Regions from separate parts of the Lysinibacillus sp. FN11 genome, predicted to be linked through region 2. Evidence: riboswitches for the same ligand, from Rfam matches in the RefSeq annotation. Region 2 holds a riboswitch; each other region holds the start of a gene.
The links. A riboswitch is a leader RNA that binds a small molecule or an ion and turns the genes downstream of it on or off. The one in region 2 is predicted to bind cobalamin.
Positions count from the first base shown of each region.

Region 1: it holds a riboswitch for cobalamin, as region 2 does, so the genes downstream of both, NP781_RS20545 (hypothetical protein) here and NP781_RS09260 (ABC transporter substrate-binding protein) in region 2, are expected to answer to the same signal.
Region 3: it holds a riboswitch for cobalamin, as region 2 does, so the genes downstream of both, NP781_RS13130 (energy-coupling factor ABC transporter permease) here and NP781_RS09260 (ABC transporter substrate-binding protein) in region 2, are expected to answer to the same signal.

Region 1 is NZ_CP102383.1:3,901,915-3,909,079, forward strand. Features, by position in the region: gene NP781_RS20520 (lysophospholipid acyltransferase family protein) at 1-176, opposite strand, end outside; gene NP781_RS20525 (putative RNA methyltransferase) at 256-1,089, opposite strand; gene NP781_RS20530 (MATE family efflux transporter) at 1,092-2,459, opposite strand; gene NP781_RS20535 (tyrosine-protein phosphatase) at 2,594-3,361, opposite strand; gene NP781_RS20540 (ABC transporter substrate-binding protein) at 3,507-4,457, opposite strand; gene NP781_RS20545 (hypothetical protein) at 4,441-4,998, opposite strand; cobalamin riboswitch at 5,156-5,354, opposite strand; gene NP781_RS20550 (glutathione peroxidase) at 5,473-6,018, opposite strand; gene NP781_RS20555 (hypothetical protein) at 6,100-6,654, opposite strand; gene ytvI (sporulation integral membrane protein YtvI) at 6,745-7,165, shown strand, end outside.
Region 2 is NZ_CP102383.1:1,729,613-1,736,777, forward strand. Features, by position in the region: gene NP781_RS09255 (elongation factor G) at 23-1,960, opposite strand; cobalamin riboswitch at 2,143-2,330, shown strand; gene NP781_RS09260 (ABC transporter substrate-binding protein) at 2,492-3,484, shown strand; gene NP781_RS09265 (precorrin-3B methylase) at 3,536-4,213, shown strand; gene NP781_RS09270 (S9 family peptidase) at 4,285-6,273, shown strand; gene NP781_RS09275 (class I SAM-dependent rRNA methyltransferase) at 6,515-7,165, opposite strand, start outside.
Region 3 is NZ_CP102383.1:2,432,250-2,439,414, forward strand. Features, by position in the region: gene NP781_RS13100 (cobalt-precorrin-5B (C(1))-methyltransferase) at 1-601, opposite strand, end outside; gene NP781_RS13105 (precorrin-8X methylmutase) at 601-1,260, opposite strand; gene cobK (precorrin-6A reductase) at 1,273-2,034, opposite strand; gene NP781_RS13115 (sirohydrochlorin chelatase) at 2,031-2,984, opposite strand; gene cobJ (precorrin-3B C(17)-methyltransferase) at 2,999-4,666, opposite strand; gene NP781_RS13125 ((2Fe-2S) ferredoxin domain-containing protein) at 4,671-5,042, opposite strand; cobalamin riboswitch at 5,188-5,370, opposite strand; cobalamin riboswitch at 5,621-5,806, shown strand; gene NP781_RS13130 (energy-coupling factor ABC transporter permease) at 5,955-6,701, shown strand; gene NP781_RS13135 (energy-coupling factor ABC transporter substrate-binding protein) at 6,705-6,977, shown strand; gene NP781_RS13140 (hypothetical protein) at 6,983-7,165, shown strand, end outside.

The sequences.
Region 1 (7,165 bases), 2.2 Mb from region 2:
TGAATTTCACGAGGGTACATGGCTACACCAAGGTTTAAAATATCAACATAGCCGGTATGTGTACAAGCTATAATAAACCCACCCTCTTTCGGCAAGTTTTCTTCTCCGTATACACGAGCCTTTGAACCCATTAATTTTAATATTACTTTGACAACATTTGCTGCTAGTTTATACACTGTTACATTCCTACCTTATTCAATAGTTATTCCCATTGTAATCGAAAAGACCAGTATACTGCAATTGCAGGTGACCAACTTAAACCTTCCCTACTAATAGATCCACATCAATCGTGATTTGATTTAGTTCAACGGCTGTTTGTTCTGCTTTATGCCACCCCATTGGTGTCATCTCTAATAGCGCGGGTACTAGCTCTTCTGAAAGCGGTAAAGTATAAGTTACGCGTTCTACGTTTACCTCACGAAAACTATCTTGAAAACGAGCTACAATTTGTTCATTAGAGTAAGTTTCCTTGTTTGAATCTGCATATAATTGAGCACGCAGTTCCCGCAAATAACCACTTTGCGGTACAACCTTCACAAGACAGCCATTCGGTGTAAGAAGTCGTTTAAACTCCTCATAATTTGCTGGCGATAATATATTTAAAATGGCATCGAAACTCGCTTGAGCAAATGGACTTTTAGCTAAATCCCCTACACACCAAATTTGTTGAGGATAATGACGTGCTGCAGCCAAAATGCCCTCCTTCGCTATGTCAATTCCAACGCCAATACCATGCTCCCTATCATTCATAATGCGAGCTAAATGTGAGCCCTCTCCACAACCAGTATCAAGCACTGTTTTTGCAGAGCTTATAAGCTCAACGATTCGAGCTTCTACAGCATCATAAATCCCACTATCAATAACAGCCTTGCGGGATTCAAAAAGGCTCTTACTATATTTAGAAGCGGCGCTATGTGTCAGCATATTGACATAGCCTTGTTTCGCAATATCAAAGGAATGGTTAGAAGCACAAACCAATCTCCCCTGCTCATAGACATGCATGGATCGCTGACAGATTGGACAAGCAAAAAGGGTGATATATTGATCCATTAATGCCGCCCCGATAGCACGTTTCGATAATGCGCCCATTTCTATGCCTCCTTCTTGTCGTTTGGTGATACAAGAGCATAGCGCTCCCATTTACGACTTTTCCATCTAAAGTATACGATAATTGCCCGCACCCATTCATCTGCTGAAATGGCTAGCCAAATTCCGACCAAGCCCCAATCCAATACAAAGACAAATAAATAGCCAAGCGGCAGGCTCATGCAAACCATTGATAGAAAACCAATTTTCACTGGGAATCTAGCATCCCCAGAAGCGCGTAAAGAGTTAATAACAACGATATTCATCGTGCGACCAGTCTCTAGTAAAATACTTAATGCTAACACGGATGCCCCAATCTTAATGACTTCTGGATTATCAGTAAAAACCTGCATAAGGGGCTTACGGAATAGCGTAACGACTGCAACCATAATAATCGTAAAAACAAATGCTGCACGGACACTTTTCCATAGCTGATGATACGCCTCATCTTTTTCTCCTGCACCTACATGACGACCAATAATAATGGCTGTTCCTGTACCAATGGCAATCGCAAATAAATACGTAAACATCGAAATATTCATAGCATATTGTCGTGCTGCTAGTGTTTCTGCTCCTAAGTAAGTCGCATAATATAAAAAGATGATTTGGCAAAATTGATAAAGCACCTGTTCAAACGCAGATGGTAAACCAATGTTTAGTATTTTCCTCACATATTCCTTTGAATACTCAAAATAATATTGTAACTTTACACGCACTTCCATTACCTGATACAGCAACCAGAAAAATACTAGGACGGCTAATCCGCGACTAATGACAGAGGAAATAGCCGCTCCTTTCACACCAAGCTCTGGGAAACCTAAATTCCCAAAAATCAGACCGTAGTTTAGCACAACATGTAAGACGTTCATGCCAAGCGAAACGTACATAGTTTGTTTTGTCCAACCATGTACACGAATAATTGCTGCGAGTGCATTAATAATAGCCTGTAGGAAAATAAAACTCCCAATGATGGCTAAGTAACTTTGTGCATAGTGGAGGACTTCTCCCTGCAAGTTCATCATTGTCATTAAATGTCTCGCAAAGAAGAAAAATAAAATACTCATTAAAAGCCCAACGACCAAATTCATCGTGACCGCTAACGCCGAGATCTTGGCCGCTTCAAAAAAGCGTCTGGAGCCTAAATATTGGGAAACAACAATAGATGCACCATTGCCCACTACTTCCAGAATCAAGATGGCAATATGGATATATTGATTGGCTGCACCTACTCCTGATACAGCATTATCTGATAAAGCACTGAGCATAAAAGTATCGGCTAGTCCCATCAACATGAATAGAAAAACTTCTAAGAAGATCGGCCATGTTAAATGGAATAGACTTAACTTATTTGTCTCTTTAATTGTGTCTGCCAATACTTTCACTTCTCCTATATTTTCTTAAAAATCTATTGTATCTTATCACAAATATTCAGACTGTAAAGAGATTTGTAGGAATACAGCGCTTCCACATAATAAATCCCTCCCACATCGTGTGAAAGGGCCATTTTTTAAATTAAGCAATAGGATTGTAATTGCTCTCGTTTTTCAATTGTTAGGCCAAATTCCTGCTCTAAAAACCCAGTCTTAGAACCATAGCGACGATCCATCGCATCCAATGCTGCTTGTAAATAGTCTTCACGGGCGGACATTAATGCATAAAATTGCTGTAGTTCTTGCTCATTATACTGATGCTGAATAGCCTGAGCCATTCTTTCTACCATTGGACGTAAATGTATATTAGTATCTAAATAGTCCTCCATGATGGTCTCCTCAGGTACATCTAAAGCTAGCAAAATAAGTGCTCCTCCAATACCCGTTCGGTCCTTACCAACTGCGCAATGATGTACAAGACCTAGATTATCAGGGTTTTGAATCGTTTGCATTAACTCTTTAAATGAAAGATTGTTAAAAGGCATTTGTGCATAAAAATCTCGAAACATCTCAGGGCTTACCACTTTATAGAAATCTCTACCACCAGCATTGGTAGGCATTTCAAAAGCATGATTACCCTTCGCTGGGATTTGTATATATTGAGCATATGAGAACACTGGGTTAGGATTATGATACGCCTCATTGTTATCGCGATAATCAAAAATGGTTTTAATCCCTAACGTTTCAAATAGCTCTTTATCCGCCAGTGTCATTTTTCCAAGAGCAGCTGAGCGGTAAAATAAACCGTTCTTTACCCTACGCCCATCTTTTGTCTTATATCCACCCATGTCTCGGAAATTATGGACTGCTTCAAATGGAATTACCTTTGTCTCTAATTGCTCCACTCACTACACCTCCTAAGATTATTAAGCATACTTACTTTTATTTTAAAGAACAAACTACATTAATTCCAATTTTCACGCTAGGTAATAATTTAAACCACATAAAAAATGCTAGCTGAATGGCTGACAGCTAGCATGGAAACATTTCTTATTTAAATAACTCTGGGTACACAGCCTTCGCTACTAATTCTACAGCTTCACCAATACGCGGACCAGGTCGATTAGAGATATCTGTATCGATGGACAATACCGCTTTGTTTTGAATAGCTGTCACAGTATTCCAACCATCTCGTCCAAGAATTTCTCCTATTGGATCTTCTGTATAGTTTACTGTTGTTAAAATAATATCTGGATTTTTAGCAATAACATCTTCCTCATTCACTTTTGCCCAGCTATTCAAGTCAGAAAAAACATTATTAACATTAGCTGCATCTAATATTTCTTGCTGGAAAGTGCTAGAGCCTGCTGTATATATGTCTGGCTTAGGGCTAACCTCTAAATAAACATTTTTCGGCGTTTTTACGTCCTTCACCTTCGTTTGTACTTCAGCAATTTTCGCTTTAATCTCTTCATTTAATTTATTTCCTTTATCAGCAACATCCATCACAGCAGCTATTTGTTCGATATCTCCATAAACATCATCGAAAGTAGTCGCAGATTGAATAACAAACACTTTAATTCCTGCGTCCTCAAGCGGCTTTAGTGCATCCTTATCACCGATTGTATAAGCAATAACAACATCTGGCTTTAACGCTATAATTCTTTCACTGTTAAAGTTCGTAGTATCAGAGACACGTTCAATTTTTTGTGCTTCCTCTGGGTAAGTATCGTACTCAGTTGCTCCTACAATTTTATCGCCAACACCTAAAGCAAACAAAATTTCAGTATTACTTGGTTGTAAAGATACAACTGTTTTTGGTACTTCATTAAACGCTATTTCCACTCCACGGTCATCTGTCACTTTATAGCTTGTTTTCTCTACGTGTTGTGTACCCTGCGAGGCATCTTTATTTTTTGTATCTTCAGCAGTGCCACAGCCTGCTAATACCAGTGCAAGTAAGAGCACTGATAGCCATTGGAAATTAAATACTTTCTTCATTGTTATTCTCCTTTTTCTTTTTCATTGGGTAGGATTTACTAATAAACGGTATTTCAGAAATTCCAGCTTGCTGATTCATAAAAACAGCCATGACAAAACATACATTAGCTAATAAACCAAGGTAATCGAAAAGAATAGCAGGAACCTCTCGTTCTTCTGATACTTTGTGTAAAGTTCGATATGATTTTTTTGCCTCACTGCGACAAAGATGTAAGGCTGCAGCGGCCTCTGTTCCTTGAGGTAAAACAAAACTTTGAATCTCTTCCTTCACATGGCGAACGTAAAAATCATAACGCTCACTTAACCAAGATAAATCCTCTTCAGTTACCGCTAATTTCCCACGAACTGAGCCATTCACATGATACGCCATAGGTAACATAAGTAATAAATCCTCAGCAACAACTTGAACATCCTCTTTTTTTACCGCAGCTAATGCAACTCCTAGATGTGTTGTAAGGCTATCTGTTCGAATTTCAAAATCAACCGTTGAAGCTTTCTCACGCATAAATGGATAACAAGAATAACGGGCATCTTTTTTCACTTGCTTCCCCCCTATTTTCTATAATGAAAAATTCTTACTTGAAAGGCATAAAAAAAGTCGCTCCTTTTGCAAAGGAACGACAAAAATACAAGATTGAGCCATCAAACTAGACAAAGCCTATGTATTTGCCGTATATCCTCCTAGCTTCCGAGAAGTTTTTATACGTTCAAATAAAGGTCGGTCTCCTGGCTTGTACAGTTCGTCACATAAAACGAATGTGTTATAAAGGACCTTCCCATCTTCTTTGAGACAGTGGTAAATCTTTATAATGGCTGTACTTACAGTTGCGGAAACAGCTCCGGTTTTTCACCGGATTCCCGATTATGCTTACTAGCACCTTTATCCTGCAAGAATATTTCATTTGTAAAGCAGTTTATCATATATGATTCAAAAAAAATAGCTGTACTCAATTTTAAAATATAGTAACACTAGAAGAGAAAATTCCAACAAATTTTTACATTATTAAGAAATTTACTATAGTAGTGTTTCAATTGCTTGTTCAATATCGAGCTGTGAATCTGTTGGTTCAAAGCGTGCGACGGTCTTACCATTAGCATCTACTAGAAATTTTGTAAAGTTCCAGCGAATGTTACGACCATCTAAAAAGCTTGGGGCAAGTTGAACAATTGCTTCTGCCAACATTTTCTCCTGCATACTTGCCTTCCCAAACTCTCGGTAATTCACTTCATGCTTTAAATAATTAAAGAGTGGATGTGTAGCCTCTCCATTTACCTGTACAAGCTCAAAAATCGGGAATGTGACCCCATAGTTTACCTTGCATAGATGCTTAGTTTCCTCTCCATCCTCAGGATTTTGATGGCCAAATTGATCACAAGGGAAGCCAAGAACTACAAAATTCTCTTTTCCATATTTATCATACATTTTCTGTAAGTCTTCAAATTGATATGTAAATCGGCATTGGTTTGCCGTGTTAACAATTAACATTGTTTTTCCACGATATGTTTCCATTGATAAAATTTCGCCATTAGGCTTCCGAACTAGATAATTATAAATGCTCATGCTATAATCCCCTTTTTTCATTCATTATAGTTGACTATTCTACCGTTCATCAAAGAATTTGCACAAAAAAACACCACCTCGCTACTTTGAACGGATGGCTGACTTATACTTCTTTTTATATTTAGCATCTTGTTCTTCATTAATTAAACGATGGGCAATATCTAATAATTTCGAGTCATTTGTTTGATCATATAGCTTTTTAAATGACATAATAATATCCTGACGAATAAGAGATGGCTGTTTTTCATCTATACATGTTTGAAATCTTTTAGCTAGATACGATACAACCAAATCTCTTTGTACTTGACCCGCCTGTCCAATTTTCCAAATGGCCTGTAATGCATGCCTTGCTGTAGCAGATTGTTCATCGTAAGTCACAGCCCAAATCTTTAAAAAATCCTCCAAGACCCTTTCTTCTGGATCACTTTTTGCAGCTAAAGCGCATAAAATTTGTGCAGCACGTGCACGAGAATAACCATTATTGTATGTAAGTGCTTTTATTAGCTGTTCCCAAACTGCATATGTCCAATCTACGGGTTCCTGCATAATTTTCATTAATTCCTCGTAAGATTCATATTGAATATCGCGATCATGCTCTGTTAGATTACTAAAAAGTTGCAAAATCTCTTTTTCCATAATTCATCCCTACCTTTATTGTTTCAGAACGTAATAAAATTTGATTTATGGTACACTTAACTTAATTTTTTTCGCAAAGAAGGTGAGTTTATGAATAAATTTAATGCTAGGAAATTGATTTTTCGGTTGATTGTGATAATATCCCTACTTCTAGCTGCCTATTTTGTTATCCCATTGTCCATGCCTTTAATACTTGCTGGGATCAGTGCATTTTTCTTAGAACCCATTGTCATGTTCTTTAAACGAAAATGGAAAATGTCACGGAAAATAGCAGTTGCTTTTATTTACATAGTGAGTGTTATTGTTATATCTATTATTTGTTATCTATCCATTACACAAATAATGACACAAATAATTTTACTATCTAAGCAAGCTCCCTATTATATTTCCAAGCTATCAGATATGTGGCTTCATATGCAAGAAAATATTTCTAAATACACAGAAGACTTTCCACCTGAAGTAAGTGCTTCGCTTCAAAAAACCACAATGGATTTCATAAAGAAAGTTGAAG
Region 2 (7,165 bases):
ACGCGAACAAAATCACCCCATCCTACAGGCAATGCATGGCTGCCTGTGCTTCTTGCCATGGAACCGAATATCCTTTGCCCTTTGCACAAAAGATACTAGAGGAACTATACTCAGGGTCTGCATTTTTATCGTAGCCAATCTGTGCAATCACATCCTCTGTATTATGGCACACATCATAGCCATCAAATTGGAGAGTGAGTGCACCTTTCCCATTTGTATAGGCGGCAAAGGTTGTACTGTAGCTCATTAAAGTGGCAACAGGCGCACGACCTGTTAGGATAACATCCGTTTCGGATAAAATCGGGTCATCGAATGTGCCTGCTGCTTGCTGAATATCATTCATCATACGGCCGATAAAGTCGTTTGAAGCCTTCATTTTAAAGCGATAATAGGGTTCAAGTAGGACATTTTGTGCCTGCTCCAGCCCCTGACGCAGTGCACGGAAACTGGCTTCGCGGAAATCTCCCCCCGATGTATGTTCATTATGCCCGCGACCTGTTAGAAGTGTAAAATGAATATCTGTTACAGGGAAGCCTGTCAGTAGCCCATGATGGTCACGCTCAAACAGATGCTTTTCAACAAGGCGCTGATTGCCTAAAGATAAATGATCTGCATGACAGGCATTGCTGAAGGTATTACCTGTTCCACGTGGATTTGGCTCCATTAATAAATGAACTTCGGCATAATGCTTGAGGGGCTCGAAATGACCATAGCCTGTTACGGGGGTCGCAATGGTTTCCATATATAAAATTTGCGGCTCACCAAAGGAGACAGCTATTGAAAAACGCGTCATGAATACCTCTGTCAGGACCTCTAATTGAATGACACCCATAATATGCACATGGATTTCCTGAAATTTTTCCTGCCAGACCACACGCAAGGATGGCTCTTCTGCTTCGAGTAAACGGAAAAATTGGAGCACTTCCTTGATATGCTGATCGCCCTCATATTGAACCTTTGCCTGTAAGGTTGGGACAAGCTCATAGGGCTGGGATAGCATCGTTGTACCGATTCGATCCCCAATGTTTGCCTGGCTCAGCCCTTTGACAGCGAAAATTTCTCCCGCCTCTACCTGTTGAACGGTCTCATAGCGACTGCCGTTATAAAGGCGAATTTCAGTTACTTTTTCTGTTACTTCGCTAAATGAAAATTCATCCCGCACATGCAATGAACCCTTGACCGCCTTCATAAAGGTTAAACGCTGGTGACCATCATGACGAATTTTAAAAACCTCTCCCTCAAACGGGGCAACCTTGTCAAAATCGGTACTCGTTAACAGCGGGAGCTGGTCAAGAAATTCCTGAATGCCCTCATCCTTTAAGGCAGAGCCAGCAAAGCAAGGGAAGGCACATTCATTTTTAATCATTCCCTGTAACTGAGCAAGACACTGTTCATGCTCCAATGACTCATTCAGAAAGGCATCAAGCAATTTTTCGTCGCGCTCCGCTAGCCATTCCATGATGCTATTTGATACATAGTCTGCTCGCAATGGCTCATCGATGAACAATATATGCTGTGAGCAATCTTTGCGAAGCTGGCTGATGACAGCCTCCACATTGGCACCCTCACGATCTATTTTGTTGATAAAGAAGAAGGTAGGGACATGGTATTGACGTAAAAGTTGCCATACTGTTTCTGTATGGCCTTGTATCCCTTCGACAGCGCTAATGATCATAATGGCATAATCCATCACACGAATGGCACGCTCCATCTCAGGGGAGAAATCGACATGCCCTGGCGTATCAATCAATGTGTATGTATCATCGCCAATGCTCATACGCCCCTGCTCGGCAAATATCGTAATGCCTCGTCTGCGCTCCAGCTCGTGATTATCAAGAAAGGTATCCTGATGATCAACTCGACCACGGGCTTGGATACTATTTGTATGAAAAAGTACTTGCTCAGAAAAGGTCGTTTTCCCTGCATCCACGTGCGCAAGTACACCAATTGTTTTGTACATAAGAAATCCTCGTTTCTATAGAATGCTATCTTTTTATTGTAACAGAATACTAGCTTCTATATTTCTTGTAAAATAGTTCGTCTTTATGTCGAAATAGTGCTAATATAATGATGATTATACTTTTAGTGTCATACTACTGATTGCGCGATAAATATTCTTCTGCTAGTCTATCAATAGTATTGACCATTATAGAACGTATTGGTGCAAATGGCATTTGTCATTTGCTTAAAAGGGAAATCGGTGCAATTCCGATGCTGTCCCGCAACTGTAAATGGGGAGTCTATACAGCATGCCACTGTAGTGAAACTATGGGAAGGCGTATAGATGATGAACCTAAGCCAGGATACCTGCCAGTATGTATTTTTTGACTAAGAACCACGAGGATGGGGATAGTGATACAGGTAATATACCGTTATTTCACTATGCTACTCTCTTGGCGACAAGAGGGTTTTTTTATGCCCTTCCAAACACCTGGGTAGTAAAGAAATCTCTGATTTCTTTCTATATTTTAACAACAAAGGAGAAAAGGACATGAAGAAATGGAAAAGTATATGGCTAATGATGATCATTGCCTTGGTCGCTGTTTTAGGGGCTTGTAATGCAAAAGACAAAACGGAATCAGCAGCACAAGGTGAAAAGGTTGAGCCATCTGAGGCGGCAGCCGAAGTAACCATTGAAAACAATGACACAAGTCAAACATATACGGAAGCACCAACAAAAGCGATTAGCTTAAATCAGCATGTGACAGAAATTATGCTAGCACTTGGCTTAGAGGATTCTATGGTAGGGACAGCTTACTTAGATGATAAAATCTATGAGCCACTGCAAGAGGCATACGACAAAGTCCCTGTGCTTTCCGATCAATACCCAACGAAGGAGCAAGTCATTGATGCCGAGGCAGATTTCCTATATGCAGGCTGGAAAAGTGGCTTTGGCGAAAAGGGTGTAGGCACACCAGAAGAGCTTGAAGAATTAGGCATCCATACGTATTTACATACGGCTTCCAACATGACAAAGCCAACATTAGAGGATATTTTCACTGATATTCGCCATATCGCGAAGATTTTCCGTATTGAGGATCGTGGCGAAGCTTTAATTGAGCAAATGACGAAAGATGTAGAGGCAGTACAAGCTAAATTACCAAAAGATAGCGAAAAATTACGTGTTCTTGTGTTTGATAGCGGTGAAAAGGATGTATTTACAGCTGGTCAAAACTTTATGAATGAGCTGGTGACAATCGCGGGTGGTCAAAATATCTTTGGTGATGTGGAATCAGGATGGACAACTGTGTCGAAGGAAGATGCAGTAGACCGCAACCCAGAGGTAGTTGTCGTGATTGATTACGGTGAAACAACGGCAGACCAAAAGATCCAATTCTTAAAAAATGATCCAGCATTGAAGGAGATGGAAGCGGTCAAAAATGAGCGCTTTGTCATCCTGCCACTTTCAGCAGCGTCTGAAGGGGTTCGTGCAGCAGAGGCCATTGAAATTTTAGCCAAGGGCTTCTATCCTGAAAACTTTTAATCCATTCGAGCTAGCGTTTTGCTAGCTCCTTTTTTATAAGGAGCGATAAAAATGAATGCATTTCAAAAAAATGTACCTGATCAAACATTTGAGACACTGAACCGTCATGGTGAGTTTACCCGTCTAGCCGTTAGCCCTGGCATTATTAATAAGCATTATACGCCTGCACAACTTCAAAAAATAGCCGAAATTGCTGGCGAAAAGGGGGCGATAAAATATTCTGCTTCCTATAGTATACTCGTATCCATACCAACGTGCGATGCCACAGAAGCGGTGCAAGCCTTACAGGAAGCAGGTCTCTATGTTGCTCCCTCTGGTCCAATCATGGCCATGAAGGCCTGCGATTTTTGTGATGGGGAGAAAATGGAGGCTGCGCCGATAACCGAACAGCTCTATCATGCCATAGCGGGGATGAAGGTACCTGCAAGAGTGCGTGTCAATATTAATGGCTGTGCATCAGCTTGCTACAATGCAGTCTATGATGATATTGGACTCGTTTACCATCAAGAAAGCTTTGATGTCTATTTAGGGGCAGTACCGATGGGAGCAAAGGCACAGGCTGGTACGTTATTCGCTAAGAGGGTAGACGTCACACAAATTGAAGATTTTTTACTGCACCTGATCAACCTATATAAGGAGCATGCTCGCCCAAATGAGCCCTTTTACAAATTTTATTGCAGAACAAAGTCCGCAGAATATTGGGAACTAGTAAAAAATTCAATTAAATAGCAGGAATATTACTTAGGGTGTCGAAGTATTGTAGTAAGGCACAGAAAATTACAATACAAAGGAGCAAGAACATGACATCGAAACAAGGGATTCAACCAGAAGATCTTTATCGCTTAAAATCAGTAGCAGATCCACAGCTTTCACCAGATGGGACAGAGGTAGTTTATGTAGAGACTCGTATGGACGAGAAGAAAAATGACTATATATCGAATTTGTTTTACATAAACTTGAAGGACAAAACACCACAGCAATGGACATTTTGTGAAGATAGAACGAGTTCCCCTGTTTGGTCACCAGATGGCAGTCAAATTGCATTTTTGTCAACGAGAACAGGTAAGTCACAAATTTATGTTCTTTCGAAAGCAGGTGGAGAGGCAAAACAGGTGACACATTGTAAAAATGGAGCGACATCCCCTGTCTGGTCACCATGTGGCAAGAAAATTGCTTTTTCAGTCGTGCTAGGGAAAGATGAAACCATCCTAGATAAAGCGGAGGATGAGAAGAAAAAGGATAAAGATCTAAAGCCACTAGAAATCGAGAAAATGAAACACAAATCGGATGCTGGTGGATTTATTGATATGGAACAGTTTACCCATATTGCCATTGTCAATGTGGAATCAGGAGAGCTAGAACAAGTGACAGAAGGCAAAGAGTACTTCCATCTGGGTACTTGGTCGCCAGATGGCAAATACCTTACGTATTTAGCAGATAAAGCGGAGGATTTAGATTTCTCATTCAATGTGGATATCTATTTATTGGAGTTTGAAACGAAACAGAGTCACAAGCTAACAGAAGGTTCGGGAGCATATTACCAAACGGCTTGGTCTCCGAATAGTCGCTATCTTTCTTTTGTAGGAGGAGAACGTGAATTTGAAAATGCCACACAAGCGAAGCTTTGGATTTATGACATGGAGCAAAAACTACTAAACTGTGTAACAAGTGAATTTGATGCGCCTGTCGGTGATTTTGTCATCGGTGATTTCCTGCAAGGTGTAGCGTCACCACGTGTGCAATGGATGAATGATAATCATAGCTTCTACTTCCAAGTCACAGATCACGGCAATGCGGCGATCTATTACGGAAATGTAGATGGCGAAATTTACCCAGCTATCCATGATGATCAATATGTTTATGGCTTCTCACTTGATGCGCAAAACGATCAGGCTATTGTGGCTATTAGCACAACGACCAATCCAGGCGATCTGTTTTATGTGAACCTAAAAACGGGTGACACAGAACAGTTGACGTCCATTAATGAAGAATTTTTAAAGACCAAAACATTAGCTGTTCCAGAGAGTATAGAATTTGAAGGTGCAGAAGGCTGGAAGGTCAATGGCTGGATTATGAAGCCAGTTGGCTATGAAGCAGGGAAGAAGTATCCTCTCATTCTTGAAATCCACGGTGGTCCACATGCAATGTATGGCAATACCTACTTTAATGAATTCCAAATCCTTGCTGCACAAGGTTTTGCAGTGCTTTACACTAATCCGCGTGGTAGTCATGGCTATGGCCAAAAATTTGTTGATGCAGTACGTGGCGATTATGGTGGTAATGATTATGCGGACTTAATGGCAGCGGTAGACTACGCTCTGGAGCACTATGATTTTATTGATCAGGATCGTCTAGGAGTAACTGGTGGAAGCTACGGTGGTTTTATGACTAACTGGATTGTGGGCCATACAAATCGCTTTAAAGCAGCTGTGACGCAGCGCTCCATTTCGAACTGGATTAGCTTTGCTGGTGTCAGTGATATCGGCTATTACTTTACAGACTGGCAAATTCAAGCAGGACTCGATGATATAGAGAAGCTATGGCATCATTCGCCGCTGAAGTATGTAGACAAAGTGGAGACACCATTATTGATTTTACATGGTGAAAAAGACTATCGTTGTCCAATTGAGCAGGCAGAGCAATTGTTTATCGCCTTAAAGTATCGTAAAAAACAAACAAAATTCGTGCGTTTCCCTGAGGCGAATCATGAACTGTCAAGAAGTGGAAAGCCCACATTGCGAATTAATCGACTTGAATATATTCGTGATTGGTTTGTAAAATATCTATAATAGGGTGGCCTAAGAAGAGAATATCTTCTTAGGCTACTTTTAATAGAAAAGCCCTGTATGATTGTTTATAACGATTCAATCTTTTGAAAAATCTCATGGTAAAGGATTTGTTCACCTTTATTATAAAGGTACCAAACATCTTCTCTACTTGCTTTATAATTATATAAATAAATTGTTGTATAAGAACCGTTATTTAATGATACAGAAAAAAGAATCACAGCATGGTGTGATTCTCGATTGGTTAGTCGATTTTCTGGATGAACACGACCTTCAGATAATTAAATTCAGGGTATTCACGTGGTACACGGAAATCTTTTGGTAAACCATATTCCTCAACGATTTTATAGCGTGTATGAGTCTCTTTAAAGGCTTGGTCGATAAAGCCTTTGAACTTTTTCATGCCGAAGCTGGCATTATTTGTGGAAGCCACAATGATGCCGTTTTTAGCGGTAATGGCAATCGTGTCCTTTAGTAATTTAGGGTAGTCCTTTGCCGTTGAAAAGGTCATTTGCTTCGTACGTGCAAAGCTAGGTGGGTCTAATATGACAAGGTCAAACTGTAAAGCATGACGCTGTGCGTATTTAAAATAATGGAAGACATCCATGACTTTTATATCCTGAGCCTCATAATCAATATGATTGACACTAAATTGCTCAATCGTTTTGGCTAGACTACGCTTTGCCACATCTACACTCGTTGTCTTGATGGCTCCTCCTAGAGCGGCTGCCACAGAAAATGCTCCTGTATAGGAAAATGTATTCAGCATATCTGTATTGTTGGCATAACGCTCACGAATAGCCAATCGTACCTCACGCTGATCGAGAAAAATCCCTGTCATCGCGCCATCGTTTAAATGCACAGCATAGGTCATACCATTTTCCTTCACCATGAT
Region 3 (7,165 bases), 700 kb from region 2:
TGATGGCTTGGACAATACTGGCCATATAAGCAGAACTCGAAAAAGGCACGACGGTTCCCCTTGTGCCTAAGATTGAGATGCCCCCAAGTATACCGAGTCGTCCATTTAACGTTTTTTTAGCAATCTCCTCTCCCTTAGGTACAGAAATCACCACATTCACGCCTCGAGTAATGTGAAATTCGTCCAACACACCTTGGATCGTGCTATAAATCATTTTACGGGGTACAGGATTAATGGCTGCCTCTCCGACAGGCACTGGCAGGCCAGGCTTTGTGACACGCCCGACGCCAATACCTCCATCTAAATGAATCCCAGGTGTATCTGCCCAGCTCACTGTGCCAACGATGAGTGCCTGATGGGTCGCATCAGGATCATCACCAGCATCTTTAATCGTTTCACAGCTGACAGCATTTTCTTCAAATATGCATTTTTCAATTGTAAAGGTTACATCTCGACCAATAGGTAAATGAATAGTGCTTGTCTCTTGCTCCTCCTTAGTAATAAGGGCAAGCAGTGCAGCCTTTGATACAGCAGTTGCACAGGCTCCCGTCGTATAACCGTGACGCATGTCCTTGGGGTCCTTTTTTGGCTTCCGCTCCATTATTTTTTCGCCTGTTCGTCCGCTAAAAGTGAGATGGCATTTAAAGCAGCAACCGTCACTGTACTACCGCCTTTACGACCAACATTTGTAATGTACGGAATCCCTTCTAGTTTAAGCAGCTCTTCTTTTGACTCAGCTGCTGACACAAAACCAACAGGCATACCGATAATTAAATCTGGTTTTGCTAGCCCTTCTTTAATTAATCGAATCAATTCCAGCAATGCAGTTGGTGCATTACCAATGGCATAAATACCACCTTCATGTAATTTTGATGCCTTTTGCATCGAAATAATGGCACGTGTTGTATTTTGTTTTTTCGCTTCTATTGACACATCTTCATCCGCAATATAGCAATGCAAATCGCCACCATGTTTTTGGAAACGCTTTTTACCAGAGCCACTTTCAATCATTTGCACATCTGCTATGACATGACGTCCTGCAAGAATAGACTTGATACCCGCTTCAATCGCACCTGGTGTAATGATGACACTACGGCCTAGCTCGAAATCAGCTGACGCATGGATAATACGACGTACAACTTTCCATTCATCTTCTGAGAAGTCATGCTCGCCCATTTCCTCTGCAATAATAGAGAAACTGTAATCGTAAATTTTATCTGGGTCTACCGTTAATGGTTTAAAATCTGTTTTAAAATCCATGGAAAATGCCTCCTAAATTGTATGTTCAACAGCCTGTAATACTTCTTCAAATGTTGAATATTGTTGGCCGTATTGTATATTTGGTCGTGCAATAAGAATCGTTTCAATCTGGCATGCGAGAGCTGCCTCTAGCTTCTCATCAACTGAGCCCACTTTACCGCTTTCTTTGGTAATCATCAACGTCACTCCGTATTGACGAAATAGAGCTTCATTTAATTCCTTTGAAAACGGACCTTGAATAGCCACAATATCTCGCTGCGCCACGCCAAGTGCCTCACACTTTTCCATATTATCCAGTCGTGGAAGCATACGAGCGATTACTCTTGTGTTTTCTAAGCCCTGTAAAACCTTCGTAAATGTAGCGAGTGTTTTACTTCCTGTCGTTAGCATAATGACACCGCGTTTTTCTGCAGCTAGCTGAGCTGCCTCCTCATAATCCTTTACAACAGTAATCAAAGGATGGGCATAATGTTCATGAGCTCTTTCATAGCGAATATAAGGAATCTTTGCCTGCTCTGCCGCTGCCATCGCATTTTTAGAGGCTTCCTCCGCAAATGGATGAGAAGCATCTACCACCAATCGATAGCCCTGCTCGGTCATGATGGTCGCCATTTCCTCAGCGGTCAGTCTACCGATTAAATGTGGCAGGCCAACGTCAGCAAGACTAGAGGCTGCCGATTCAGTGACGACCGTAGCGGTTATTGCATAACCTGCACGTTGTAATGCTAGGGCTAAATCCCTTGCATCACTTGTCCCTGCTAACATGAAAATCATTTTACCGGCTCCTCTTCATGATGATGATGATGGTCATGGTCATGATCGTGATGGTCATGATGGTGATCGTGATGATGCGCATGATCGTGATCGTGATGCGCATGTCCATGATCGTGATCATGATGGTGATGATGATGTGCATGTCCATGTACTGCCGCATAGGCGCGATAATCTTCTAGATCTTGCATACCTGTTGATGTACCGTTGATTGCCTGTTCAATACGCTCTAATAAAACATTTTGTAAACGCTCATGGTAGCCAAAATAGTTAGCAATTTGTATATCACAATCTGGATAAAGTTCAGTAAACTTCTCACACATACCATGCATGCGTTCCATCAAAATGCCTGTGAATAAAAAGTATGGTAACATGATGATTTTTTTTGCACCTAGTTTGACACAACGTTCAATTCCTTCTTCAACTCGTGGATCTGTGACACCCATAAAAGCACTTTCTACGTATTTTACAGGTAGTTTTTCCCATAGAAGTCGTGTGATCTTATAAAAATCACCATTAGCAGATGGATCACTGCCACCTCGTGCAATCAATAAAATCGCTGTTTCTTCCTGCTCTTGTTCTGAATTAAAGCCAATTTCAGCTAGGCGATCTTGTAAAATGGCAAAGATTTCATCATGGATACCAATTGTTTGACCATATGTGAAGGTAATCGTTGGATAATGCTCACGCGCATGCTCGATTTCCGCTGGAATATGCAGTTTTGAATGGCCTGCATGTAGTAAAATGATTGGTATTACATGCACCTCTGTAGCTCCCTTTTTCACACAGTTTGTAATACCTTCTTCGATGTTCGGTGAAGCAAATTCAAGGAAACAAGTTTCCACTAAAAATTGTTCATCAATACGCGGTGTCATTTGTTCGATAAATGTACGAACCTCATCATTTCCTGCTGCTAAACGGCTCCCATGGCCGACAAATAAAATAGCTTTCATCTCTCTACTCCTTACTAGTCGCCGCACGGAGCCGGCTCTACTTTTATTTTGGAAGACATATCTTGATACGTAAAATGCAGTATCTTTTTCACACGTTTAAAATATTTAAATAAGCGTTCATTTGGATGAGCATTTGCTTTATATTCTTCAATAATATCTGTAATGAGTGGAATCAGCTGCTCAGGCTCCAGCCCTTCTACAACAGGCTGTGCTGCGTGAGCCGTACGACCGACTGGTTTTGCTCCAATAAAGACATCAAATTTACTTTTGCGGTAGACGATGCCAATATCATCAAATACAGCCCGATAACATGCCATACCACAGCCATTAAAGCCGATATTTAATGTCTTCGGTAAGGACATACCACCTAGTTTTTCTTGTAATTCCTCTGCATATGGTATCGAATCAGCCTTTTCACCGTAGCAAAAATCACAAGCCTTCAGTGATAACACATCACCAATCGGGGTTAATAAAAATCCTACTTCCTGTAATTTCTCTGTGATCTGTTCAGGGGCAGTCGTTGGTATTTTCAAATGAATTTGATGATCTGGTGTGTATTCCATCGTCCCCTCCTCCCCAACAACCTCTGCTAACGTCATCATTTGCTGGGGAGTAAAAAATTTATTGGCTACTCCAGGGCTTACTGCTAGTTCAAATATAGATTCTATTTTTTGCTGTACAAGCTTCGGTGTTACTTTGACTGCGCTTGTCCCTTTTACCATTGCGAGTGCCGCTGTAGCCATTTCAAGAGCTGTTTTTTTCGGCTTTGACGTAGCGGCTATACTGGGTTTGTTAAATCGTCCCGCATTAGGGTCAGCCGTAAAGTCATTTCGCGCTGTTCCTGTCTCTTGGTTCATTGCCCAAGGTTCATTTTCTTCGCGTAAACGTTGATGAGGACGTAATGGCTGTTTTTCTTCACCTAGGGTATATTTACGTTGGTAACCGCGTGGCGTGATCATCTTATTGTCATAGAAAAATGTTGATGAATTCCCGATAATAACTGTTGTCAGCATACCAATATCATGTTCTAGCATTTCTGCTAGTGTTGTCATGGTCACTTCTTGACGTTCTCGATAGGCACTTTTCACCAGCCCTACTGGTGTGTCTGGCGAACGATATTCTAAGAGAATTCGCTGAGCCTCGACAATTTGTCTTGTTCGACGACCACTTTTAGGATTGTATAAAGCAATGACAAAGTCTGCCATTGCAGCTGCCTCGACACGCTTTGCAATTAAATTCCAAGGTGTTAGATGGTCACTCAAGCTGATTGTACAAGCATCGTGCATAATGGGTGCACCAAGTATGCTAGCGCATGAATTAATCGCAGAAATCCCAGGAACAATTTCTACTTCAATTCCTGTTGCTTCTGTCCAGCCTAGCTCAATTAACACCTCATATACTAATCCCGCCATACCATAGACGCCTGCATCACCACTCGAAATCACCGAGACGATGCTCCCTGCTTCTGCTTGACGAACGGCTTCCTGTGCACGCGACACTTCTTCTGTCATGCCTGTACTAACAATCGATTTTGCACTTACTAAATCTTGAATCAGCTCTACATAGGTTTTGTAGCCTATAATCATATCACTTTGTTGTAATGCCTCTACTGCACGTGTCGTAATATGCTTAAAATCTCCAGGTCCAAAGCCTACTACGAAAATTTTTCCTTTTTGCGCCATGTTGTTACCCCTCTTTCACCTTTTCGATCCCTTTAATGGCAGTTGTTTGAGCAGTACGCTGTAATGTACCTTCATGAAGTGTAAAGACATGTTCGTTGTATAAGGATTCATGATGTAAATCTTGTACTAGTGTTCTAGCATGCTCTGTTGATGGCACACGATACCAGTTCCCTTGGGGGTAGGCAATTACCACACAAGCATCCTTGCATCGTCCATTACAGCGCGTTCTTGTCGTATGTATTTCTTGATCGAGTGCTTGCCGCTGTATCTCATCTCGAATGGCTAAGGTAATTTCCTCCCCATCCTTTTTCATGCAGCTACTGCCATTGCAAATAAAGAGATGTGTTTTCATCCCCTCTAAATTCCAAGTTGTCATCTTCTGTCTCCCCTCATTTGCTTTTTGGAAAAAGAAAAACCTTTACTCTATAACGAAGAGTAAAGGTTTTGTAGAAGCCAAATAAAAACGAATAGCATGAAATACAGGTACTCGCTTTCGCTTCAACTTCTCCCTCCGAAAAGTTTGCATGCACAATCAAATAAGCAGGTTTCCTGACTTAAGCTTCATTTTACTATCGCACCTTCCCAAGTTTGCACCAGTGGCTTTGCAATTTCATCAGCTATTACAGTAGCGGGGGCTGTATTGGATTTTCACCAATTTCCCTATTATCTCGAGCTATTCGAGCACTTATTGACGTTTTATATGAAATTTTTATTAGAATTTTAAATAGAAAACTGTCTTTATCATATCTTATTTTTTTAAAATTTCAATATTTCTTTAAAAATTTATGACAAATTTATCAATTTTGAATGGAACTAGGTATGAAATTTATACAATCTATATAATTTACGCATAAATCGTTATCAGAATATTCGCCATTGACCTTTAATTATAAAAATTTATAAAAGGTATAGCATATTTATGGAAATTCATGTTACACTTTGTCGTGAAATCTCACAATTTGAATGTTTTTCGGTGCAAAGTGCTTGTCATTTTGCTTAAAAGGGAAGCCGGTTTGAGTCCGGCGCGGTCCCGCCACTGTAATAGGGAGCTTTATAGAATATGTCACTGTCCAACGGATGGGAAGACCTATAAAGCATTGAACTAGAGCCAGGAGACCTGCCGAAAAATAAGTGATCGTTTCAGCCTACGAGGATAGGTGTGCGGCTTAGCAGATGAGAATGTTATTTGCTTTTTTAGCTATGCACTTTTCCACCAGTGGAGAAGTGCTTTTTTTAATTACGCACGCAATCTTCTAAAAATCTACTAATTAGTTAGGAGGAAAGCTTTTTGAAATTTTCATGGTGGAAACTTAGTTATTTTTTACTGGCCTTTTTAATCGTGCCAAAACGTGCCTTTGCCATGCATATCATGGAAGGTTTTTTACCAATCGAATGGGCTATTTTTTGGTGGGTCATCTCTATTCCATTTATCATTCTAGGATTGCGTTCTATTCGAAAAACCGTTGATGAAAATCCTGAAACAAAAATGCTTTTGGGGCTTTCAGGAGCCTTTGCCTTTGTGCTATCCGCCTTAAAAATCCCTTCTGTTACAGGTAGCTGCTCTCACCCAACTGGTGTAGGACTTGGGACAGTACTCTTTGGCCCTCTAGCAATGAGTGTAATTGGAACAATCGTTTTATTATTTCAATCTTTATTATTAGCTCATGGAGGAATTACAACTTTAGGGGCTAATGCCTTTTCTATGGCTATTGTTGGTCCTTTTATTGCTTACTTTGTCTTTAAAGGTGCTCAAAAAGTAGGCTTGTCATTTTCACTAGCCGTATTCTTTGCAGCTATGCTTGGTGATTTAGGTACATACATTGTGACTTCTGTACAACTAGCACTAGCCTTTCCTTCAGAGGTTGGAGGCTTTATGGCATCCTTTACAAAGTTTGCAGGTATTTTTGCCTTAACTCAAATTCCTTTAGCAGTGAGTGAAGGAATTTTAACGGTCATAGTGATGAATTTCTTGAAAAAATACAATATTAGCGAACTAAAAACTTTACGTGTTTTCTCAACAAAGGAGGCACATTAACAGATGAAAAAAAATTTATTGTTATTAGCAATTGTTGTGTTATTAGCCATCATTCCCTTGTTCATACAAAAAGGTGCTGAATTTGGTGGTGCTGATGGAGAAGCAGAAGCAGCTATTGGTGAAATCAATGCGGAATATGAGCCATGGTTTGAAAGTCTATGGGAGCCACCAAGTGGTGAAATCGAAAGCTTATTATTCGTGCTACAGGCAGCTATAGGAGCTGGCTTTATTGGCTACTTCATCGGCTATATGCGTGGCAAACACAAAGAAGGTTAACCATTATGTTACTCATTGATAAGTATGCCTATCTGAATAAGCTAGCGGCCGTTCATCCGCTAGAAAAAATGATATTTTCACTTGGATTACTTCTCATAACGCTCATCATGAGAGATGAACGACTTTCACTCATTACATTTTTTGTAATGAGTGCTTTTATCATTTTAGGTGCCAAAATTCCGCTTACA